One region of the Planococcus massiliensis genome, then DNA from elsewhere that is predicted to be linked to it. Evidence: riboswitches for the same ligand, from Rfam matches in the RefSeq annotation. Region 1 holds a riboswitch; each other region holds the start of a gene.

Region 1 (3,281 bases):
ACACTCCACCCCAACAAAATCGAAAATCGCTGCTTTAAACTGGAAGCCGGCTTTCTGGCTGAACAAAAACAAAAAGTGGGCGGTTTCTTGACAGAAGCCTACGAAGAAGTTTTCCCGAAAAAGAATTTCGTGCGGATCACCTTAAAAACGGATCTGCGTGAAAAAGCATAGCCTCACTTTTGAGCCATCACTGTTCTTTTCCATGAAAAAACCCCGAATCTGTTTATCGGGGTTTTCTTTTTTATTCATCTAAACCAAAGGCTCTGTGCAAGGCATTCGCTGATTTTTGCATTTCATCGAGCGGCACAACGACCGATACTTTAATCTCTGAGGTGCTGACCATTTTCACCGGAATTTCTTCCATGCGGAGAATATCGAACATTTGCGCGGCGACTCCCGGATTTGAAACCATGCCGGATCCGACAATGGAGACTTTCGAGAGGCCTACTTCAAATTCGCAGGAGACAAAGCCGATTTCCTCTTTGTATTGTTCGAGCACCCGGCGCGCTTCTTCCAGGCTTTCTTCTTTGATGGAAAACGAAACGGACGGCGGGAATGCATCCGTAATGCTCTGGACGATGATGTCCACATCGATATGGTGTTCGGCAAGCTTGGTAAAGATATTTGCCAATGAACCATTAAACGGTTTTTTATATGTGACAGTGACGCGCGCAATGCCTTTTTCAAAAGCGACGCCTCGGACGATAAGATTTTTTTCCACAGTGACCACCTCTTGTATAATTGTGCCGGGTTCATCGGAATAACTAGCTCTGACCGACAAGGAAACCTGGTTGTTTTTCGCAAATTCGACAGCTCTTGGATGCAGGACGCCAGCCCCCAGATTGGCGAGTTCCAGCATTTCGTCATAGGAAATTTGCTCGAGCTTCCGGGCACCGCCGACAAAGCGCGGATCCGATGTATAGACGCCGTCCACATCGGTATAAATATCACAGCGGTCTGCTTTTAAGGCAGCGGCAAGCGCCACTGCTGTCGTATCGGACCCTCCGCGACCAAGCGTCGTAATATTGCCGATTCTGTCAACGCCTTGGAATCCTGCCACTACGCAGAAGCAGCCATTGTCTAATACTTTTTCCAGCCGATCGGTATGGATCTGTTCAATGCGTGCATTGCGCGGCACCGATTCGGTTTCGATGCCCGCTTGCCAACCGGTAAACGACAAAGCTTCATGGCCAAGCGCTTTAAATGCCATGGCGAGCAGTGAAATGGTCACCTGTTCCCCTGTAGCTAGCAGCATGTCCATCTCCCGCTTCGGCGGTTCTGCTGATATCTCGCTTGCCAACCCCAACAATGTATCGGTCGTTTTCCCCATCGCAGATACGACGATTACGACTCTACTGCCTTTCTCTTTTTCAGCAATGGCTCTTTTCGCGACACCGATAATTTTTTCCGGAGTTGCGACTGATGTTCCTCCAAATTTCATGACAACTGTTTTCATTCCATTCACTCCCACATTTTTTCGATGTGGCCCTCAACATGAAAAGCAAAGACTGGATATAGCTTTGCCTGCCAAATAAAAAAGGCAGCTCGCCGATTGACCGGCAAACTACCTCTTTAGCATGTACGAATACGAAAAACGTCCATGTGAGATAGCCCTCCAGAGATAAACTCTGACAGCCCAGCACTTATTAAATGCAGGACCAGCATGCGAGTTGCAAACTTCAGCACACTTCGGCGGGCGTCCCTTTCTCCATTCTTCATCGATTCTGCAAATCTCCGAATGGCTACTCTTGACGGCCGCACCTCTATCATCACTTTTCCAAGTGATTCAATTATTCTTCTACGATAACATGTTACTACTCGGTTGACAATGTCTCATTTTGAAAATGCTGATAAATCGTTTGAGACAAGCCTTCCGGCATCCCCGCCTCTTTTAACTCGTCAATTGACGCTTCTTTGATGCGTTTGACGGAGCCGAAATGCTTCAGCAATTGCTGTTTGCGCTTAGGCCCGACGCCTTGCAGCCCATCAAGCGCCGACTGGATCGAGTTTTTGCCGCGCAGCTGCCGGTGGAAAGTGATGACGAAACGGTGAACTTCGTCTTGAATCCGCTGTAGCAGATAAAACGCTTCGCTCGTCCGCTTCAAAGGCACCACTTCTACGGGATTGCCATACAACAGCTGGGAAGTCTGGTGCTTTGCATCTTTTGCGAGGCCCGCAATTGGAATAGACAAGCCCAGTTCGTCTTCGATAATTTCCCGGGCCGATTCCATCTGCCCTTTCCCACCGTCAATGACGATCAGGTCAGGAAGCGGCAAGTTGTCGCGCAAAACACGTGTATAGCGCCGGCGAATGACTTCGCGCATGGCGGCGTAATCATCCGGTTTAGACGCGCTGCGCGTTTTATATTTCCGGTAATCTTTTTTGGAAGGCTTGCCGTCTACAAAAGCGACCATTGCAGAAACGGCATCGGCCCCTTGAATGTGGGAGTTGTCAAATGCCTCGATGCGAAGCGGCGTTTCGATATTCATCGCTTCGCCAAGCTCCGCACAAGCTCCGACTGTGCGCTCTTCCTGGCGTTCAAGCAACTGGAACTTTTCTTTGATGGCAATTTCAGCGTTTTTCTTTGCCAGCGCCACCAAGTCTTTTTTCTTTCCGCGCTGCGGAATAAGAACGCGCATATCCAGCCATTCGCGAACCAAATCCGCATCTTCGCCTTCCGGCAATAAGATTTCATTCGGCTTTACATGGTTTGATTGTTCATAAAATTGTCCGAGGAATGTCATAAACTCTTCCTGCGGGTCCCGGTAAAGCGGGAATAACGAAACGTCCCGCTCAATCAGCTTGCCTTGCCGGACAAAAAACACCTGTACACACATCCAGCCTTTATCAATGGCATAGCCAAAGACATCCCGGTTCGTAAAGTCATTCATCGTCATTTTCTGTTTTTCCATAACCGTTTCGATATGGGAAATCTGGTCACGGTATTCCTTCGCCCGCTCAAATTCCAAGTTTTCTGCAGCTTCCGACATTTTTTCAACGAGGTCCTGTTTCACTTCACGGAAACCGCCGTTTAAAAACCGGGAAATATCATCAATCATTTCTCGGTAAGTATCTTTTTCAACAGGTTTCACACAAGGCGCCAAGCATTGCCCCATGTGATAGTAGAGGCAGGCGCGGTCCGGCATCGTATGGCATTTACGAAGCGGATAAAGCCGGTCGAGCAATTTTTTTGTGGCACTCGCTGCATACGCATTCGGATAAGGGCCAAAATACTTTCCTTTATCGCGCTTTACCTGCCGCGTGATAATCAATTTCGGATG
Region 2 (3,281 bases), 1.6 Mb from region 1:
CCATGCCGCTTATTCTTACAGTTTCGCCTATATCCATTCTTATCAAAAGAGCCTGAAAGATGCGCACGATGAATTTATGAAATTATCTGCACCGGTTGTTCCTGTAAATGACCAAATTGCGATTTTGCCGCTGATTGGCGAAATTGATATCGACCGGGCCCAGTACATTTTGGAAAAGACGTTAATGGAAGCGAGCCGGTTAAAAATTTCCACCTTGATCCTGGATTTATCAGGCGTTGTAAAAGTCGATGCGGTAGTAGCGGAACAAATCATCCGGGTGACGCAGTCGCTGAAGCTGATCGGAGTGCACAGCATGCTGACCGGCATCCGGCCGGAAATTGCCCAGACCATCATCAGCTTGGGAATCGACATTAGCGAGCTGTCGCTTGGAGGCAGTTTAAAACAGACGTTTAAAAAACTTACAGACAATCAATAAAAAAACTGCTGAAGCGATAGTTGCTTCAGCAGTTTTGCTTTGAAAGGGCCAGGTTTTTATAGTTTAGAAAGGTTGGCCGGGCTTTCTGCCAGCACTTGTTGGAGTGCGGATAGTTCCTGCTCATTTAACGGGACCATCGGCAAACGCACGCTGCCGACTTCAACGCCGCTTAAGTTCAACGCGGTTTTAACGGGCACTGGATTTGGCGCCGCAAACAACGCATGCATGACCGGCAATAATTTCCGGTGCAGCGCTGCTGCTTCCTGGACATTGCCGCCTTTGAAAAGCGTAATCATTTCCTGCATATCATTTCCGATAACGTGGGCTGCCACTGAGACGATTCCTTGGCCGCCGATCGAAAGCATCGGCACGGTCAGGCCATCATCACCGCTGTAGACGGCAAAATCCGCTGGAGTGTTTTCAATGATGGCTGCTGCGGCGTCCAGATTGCCGCTCGCTTCTTTAATTGCGACAATATTGTCGATAGCCGACAAGCGAATAGTGGTTTCCGGCAACAAATTTACAACGCTGCGCCCAGGAATGTTATAAAGCATCACCGGGAGGCGGGTTGAAGCCGCAATCGCATGGAAATGCTGGAACATGCCTTCCTGGGAAGGCTTATTGTAATATGGAGTCACCAGCATCACGCCGTCCACGCCCATTTCTTCTGCGGCCCGCGTCAATGCAATGGAAGCCCGTGTGTCATTGGAGCCGGTTCCTGCAATTACTGGAATTCGGCCGTTCACGGTTTTAACGACAAATTCGAATAAGGCAATTTTTTCATCTGTCGATAGTGTAGGGGACTCACCGGTCGTTCCGGCCACCACCAATGCATCGGTGCCGTTCGCAATTAAATGCTCCACCAATTTTTGTGTTGCCCCGAAATCTATATCGCTTTGTGCGTCAAATGGCGTCACCATGGCTGTTACTACTTGTCCGAAATTCATCATACCACCCTTTTCTCATTTTTTAGTTTGCTTTCAGCGGTTAACGGGTTGGTCCTTAACAAACAAAAAGCAGCAACGAGGGTCTCGTTGCTGCCATAGAAACAATGTCATGCTTTTTGTTTCTTTGTGTCAGATAGCCCTCCATATAGTTTCCTATATGACAGTCCAGCATTTTTTCAATGCAGAACCAGCGATGGCGGTTATGAGCCTTTCATCGCTTCGGCAAATTCCCCTTTCAGCATACGTCAACGGATCCCATACTCCTCGGTAAGCGTACTGATGGTCTTTGCTCCTCTATCCTCACCCGGAATAATCGGGCAAGAAAATATTGAATTAGCTAGACCATATCAAAAAAAATAGGAATTTGCAAGCCATGTGGAATGCTTTTTGAAAAAAGGAGGAGATCAGTATGGAAGAAGAAAAGCGCCGGGACAAAGAATTGCATATACAGACCTCGGAAATCCAGCATGATTTTCCCGAATCGGTTCACCATCATCGATATGAACCGACGCCTTACGCGCTTCTTGATCAATTATTTGCCCGGTACAGCTTAGCTGATTCGGATCGCATCGTCGATTTTGGAAGCGGAAAAGGGCGTTTGAATTTTTACCTTCACCACCGCTTCGGGGCAAAAACTGTTGGCGTCGAAATGAATCCCCATTTTCATGGACAGGCGCTGGAAAATTTGATGGCCTATGAAAAGAAATGGAAAACAGCAGGTAAAATCCAGTTTATCCAGTGTCTGGCACAAGATTACCGCATTCAGCCGGCGGACAATAAATTCTATTTTTTTAATCCTTTTTCAGTCCAGATTTTCATCAGCGTTTTGAACAATATTCTGGAATCCTATGAACAAAAAACAAGGGAGATCGACTTGATCCTCTTTTTTCCTTCGGATGACTTTATTGATTACTTGGTGCATTGGACGCCATTTGAACTGGCTGAAGAGATGGAATTGCCTGCTTCCGGAAAGGATTTTCGGGAACGCTTCTTGGTATACCGGCTTTCTGAGTATTGATTTGAAAACTTGTAAATGTGGGTATAACGGAAGAAAGAGGCTGTTTAAGGAGTGGTTTGATGAAGTGGCGAGGTAGAAGAGCGAGTGGAAACGTAGAGGATCGGAGAGGCTCGGGAGGCGGCGGAAAATTAGTTGCCGGAGGCGGAATCGGCGGTTTGCTGATTGTGCTGCTTGTGGCGTTTCTTGGCGGTGATCCGGGAGCGGTATTGGACGGCCTTGGTTCTGGCGGAACCCAGACGAATGAACCTTATGTGGAGACGGAGCAGGAAGCGGAGCTGTCCGATTTTGTGGCGGTTGTCCTGGCGGATACGGAAACGGTATGGACGCAGGTTTTTGAAGAGGAAGGCATGGAATACGTGGAGCCGACCTTAGTGCTTTTCGATGGCAGCGTAAATTCAGCTTGCGGAACAGCGGGAGCAGCAGTCGGTCCGTTCTATTGTCCGGGAGACCAGAAATTGTACATTGACCTCAGTTTTTATGAAGAGCTGCAGAATCAGTTCCAAGCACCCGGTGATTTCGCAATGGCTTACGTGATTGCCCACGAAGTCGGCCATCATGTGCAGAACCTGCTCGGCGTAATGAAGGAAGTGCAGCCGCTCAGAAATCAACTGAGTGAAGAGGAATATAATAAGCTGCAAGTGAAGTTGGAACTTCAAGCCGATTATTACGCAGGAGTCTGGGCCCATCATGCGCAAGGCATGGACCTGCTGGAAGAAGGGGATTTGGATGAAGCGTTGACGGCTGCCAGTGCGGTCGGCGATGACACAATTCAGAAGCGCTCGCGCGGCTACGTCGTGCCTGAAAGTTTTACGCACGGCACTTCTGAACAGCGCAAAACCTGGTTCTATAAAGGATTTAAAGCCGGAAACCTGGAAGCGGG
Region 3 (3,281 bases), 200 kb from region 1:
AATTAAAGCTATTTCTGGAATAATAAAAAAGCAGAGAAAGTTTTTCCCTGCTTTTGCAATCACTTTATATTCCCATGTTTTTCTGACAAGATTGTACGTTTTGACCAAACAACGAATAATATCGCTAAAATAACAATTACCACTCCTAAAGCCAGCAAAAGGGAATTGGTAAAACCTATGACAATATACCCTACTGCCGCAATTACTGCAGCTGTAATCGCGTATGGCAACTGAGTAACGACATGGTCCATATGGTTGCTCCCAGCTCCTGTAGAAGACAAAATCGTCGTATCAGAAATCGGCGAACAGTGGTCGCCGAATACAGCGCCAGCTAAAACTGCTGACAACGTCGGCAATAATAATTCCGGTTCAGCTTGAGACATGATTTGCCCTGCGATCGGCAGCAAAATACCGAATGATCCCCAAGAAGTACCGGTAGAAAAAGCCATGACACCTGCCAGCAAGAAAAGCAAGACCGGCAAGATGGAAGTCGGCATATTTGCTTCCGTCACTACATCCGCCAAATACTGTCCCGTTTCCAGGTTGCCAATCAAATACGTCAATGACCATGCGAATACAAGGATCAGAACCGCTCCAATCATCGATTTGATTCCAGCGAAAATTCCTTTTCCTACCCAACCGGCTGTCGCTGTTTCATTTTTTCGCATCTGCAATAGATAGAGAAGAATGGAAGTTAAAGCCCCGAGGCCTCCGCCCACTAATAATGAGGCCGGAACGTCCGTGTTTTCGAAAATCAGCCAGATATCAAAAACCTGATCTGAGTTTTGGTAACCCGTCCAAATCATAGCCCCGACTGTTCCGGCAACCAATACCAAGATCGGCAACAATAAATCAAGAACCCGGCCATGGGAATGGCTTGGAAATTCCTCTTTCATTTCGCCCGGAATTGTTTTAGCCGGATCGAACAATTGGCCTTTCGTAATTGCCAGCTTCTCATGCTTTTTCATTTCACCAAAATCCACATCGCGGATGGCTACAAAAAAGACAATGGCTAGGGAAGCGACCACGTAGAAGTTCATTGGCGCCATCCATATAAAAGCTTCCAGAGCGGAGGACTCAACATAAGTTTGGCCCGCTAATATGGTAGCTACAATACCGATAATGGCAGCGCCCCAGCTCGATACAGGCGACACCACACAGACAGGCGCAGCTGTCGAATCGATAAAATAAGCGAGTTTCGCGCGTGATACTTTATAACGGTCCGTAATCGGACGGGCAACTTGCCCTACTGCCAGGGCATTGAAATAATCGTCAATGAAAATGACAATCCCTAAAATTACTGTTACCACCTTAGCGCCTCTTCTCGATTTAATCCGAGTAGATGCCCACTCCGCAAAAGCGTGGCTTCCGCCAGACAAGCTGACAAAAGCGGTGATGACTCCTAAAAGTAGCAAGAAAAGAATAATGAATACATTATAAGCATTGAAGCCCCCGTCCCAAAAAATAATCGCAAAAGACATGTAGAGCTCTTTTAATGCCGCTACCGGCGCAAATGAAGTGTAAATAAATGCTGCCGCGATAATCCCTGCTCCAAGGGACAACAGTACGCGCCGCGTCAATAATACCATCGCAATGGCGATAATTGGCGGCAAAATTGAGAAAATCGTATTCTCCATGAAAAAATCCTCCTTTTTTAGTAGGATGGAAGAGAAAAAAGGCTGATTGTCTCCCCAAGGGTACAATCAGCCTTCTACAATTCGTCTGTGTGATCAAACATCAAACATCCCTGTAGCTCTTCATTTGCGCAAAACGCAAATGACAGTGCCATTCTTCTTCAGAATGACCCCAGCACTTTTTCCATTGACTGTGAAAAAAGAACTTCGGCAAAATTTCCTTTCAGATGCGTTCAACGTTGTCAAACTCGCGCACCGTACTGATAAATTCCGCAGCCTCTACCCATCGATATAATTTATTTCTTAGTTAGCATAGCCCATAATTAAGACAAAATCAACTGTGTTTCAAGTTCGAATATTCTTTCATTTTAACGTTTTGCTTCTGAAATATTGGCTAAATACATCCCGCAGGAATTCAGGCATAAAGTATTTTTTCGGAGCGCGTTTCAAGGACGGGAAAAAATAGCCGAACGTGAACATATCCAAAGTGATCAGTTTATAGGTTTGGTCTGGATTCGCTGGAATTTCCCCGATGAATAATTGCCGATTCTCCATGGACAGATTGATGCGGATCATTTTGCCGAAAACCGCTCCCCGGAAACCCATCCCTTTCAATTCAATTTTCGGCCAATCGGCATTCAACGATTGCAGATAAATTTCTTTCAGCTCGGCGCCTGTCAATTCGATTAAACAAGGATTGATCGGATGCGGCAGCATCTTATGAAAATCGTAGCGCGTCGCTGTCCCGAGCGGCATATTTTCCATAAAGAGGCCTGCATTGAAGATGGCGCAATCCGCACCTGAAAATTCAATCATCGCTTCCCCAAACATCTCAGCAAGTTTCGAGTCCCTAAACCAGTCTGCATCCAGTACCTGTTCATTGTAGAAAATTGGATCATTCAATTGTTCTTTGCCTTGTGCAATGAGCAAATCATCAAAATCTTCTTCTACACTTTGAAGCAAAGCTGTTTCGATTAAATCCGCTTCTTTGGCGCCGGTTTCTAAATCGACCGCGATATGGCCGATGTACATGCCAAATTTGCCTGCCGCTCCAAGCAATGTATCCCCTATTACTTTCCCTTCATGGAAAATGTGGTGGGTGTGTGCGCCAAGCAAAACATCGATTTCCGGACATAACTCCACTAGCTGTTCATCTTCTTTTATGCCGAGATGAGACAGGCAGATGATGAAATCCGCTTGATCTTTAACCGTTTCAACGGCTTGAACAATTGAATCCTTCGCATCGGTCACTGTCCATCCCAAACGCCGATAGAACGGCGTGAATTCGGCTGTAGCCCCGACCAAAGCCAGCCTTATCCCGCTCTTTGTTTCCATTACATGAAAAGCTTTTGCCCATTCTGGGCGGCTGCCATCCAAATCAAATAAATTCGCCACAATGACTTCAAAATCCGCTTGCAGATAAAGCGAATTGAGCTCTTCTTTCGCCAAGGTGATGCCTTCATTATTGCCGATGGTCACAGCGTCGTAGCCTGCGCCGTTCAGCAATTCGATATTCCCTTTACCGGAAGTTCCTTCGGTGAAAGGGTGCGAGCGGTCCACGTGGTCGCCAATATCCAGGACTAGGCAAAAATCTCCCGCTTCTTCGTGCCAGCGCTTTCGCTCTTTCAGTAATGACCGGATGCGCGG

What was found. Region 1 has a riboswitch for lysine ahead of BN1080_RS10225 (aspartate kinase). Riboswitches for the same ligand answer to the same signal wherever they lie in the genome.
Region 2: linked by a shared signal. The riboswitch ahead of dapA (4-hydroxy-tetrahydrodipicolinate synthase) and the one ahead of BN1080_RS10225 (aspartate kinase) in region 1 are both predicted to bind lysine.
Region 3: linked by a shared signal. The riboswitch ahead of BN1080_RS11315 (Na+/H+ antiporter NhaC family protein) and the one ahead of BN1080_RS10225 (aspartate kinase) in region 1 are both predicted to bind lysine.

What each region holds. Positions count from the first base shown of each region.
Region 1 is NZ_CCXS01000001.1:2,067,690-2,070,970, forward strand. Features, by position in the region: gene BN1080_RS10220 (YslB family protein) at 1-171, shown strand, start outside; gene BN1080_RS10225 (aspartate kinase) at 242-1,456, opposite strand; lysine riboswitch at 1,601-1,774, opposite strand; gene uvrC (excinuclease ABC subunit UvrC) at 1,815-3,281, opposite strand, start outside.
Region 2 is NZ_CCXS01000001.1:451,935-455,215, forward strand. Features, by position in the region: gene BN1080_RS02290 (STAS domain-containing protein) at 1-436, shown strand, start outside; gene dapA (4-hydroxy-tetrahydrodipicolinate synthase) at 493-1,383, opposite strand; lysine riboswitch at 1,510-1,688, opposite strand; gene BN1080_RS02300 (SAM-dependent methyltransferase) at 1,793-2,401, shown strand; gene ypfJ (KPN_02809 family neutral zinc metallopeptidase) at 2,461-3,281, shown strand, end outside.
Region 3 is NZ_CCXS01000001.1:2,270,671-2,273,951, forward strand. Features, by position in the region: gene BN1080_RS11315 (Na+/H+ antiporter NhaC family protein) at 60-1,637, opposite strand; lysine riboswitch at 1,743-1,924, opposite strand; gene BN1080_RS11320 (bifunctional metallophosphatase/5'-nucleotidase) at 1,998-3,281, opposite strand, start outside.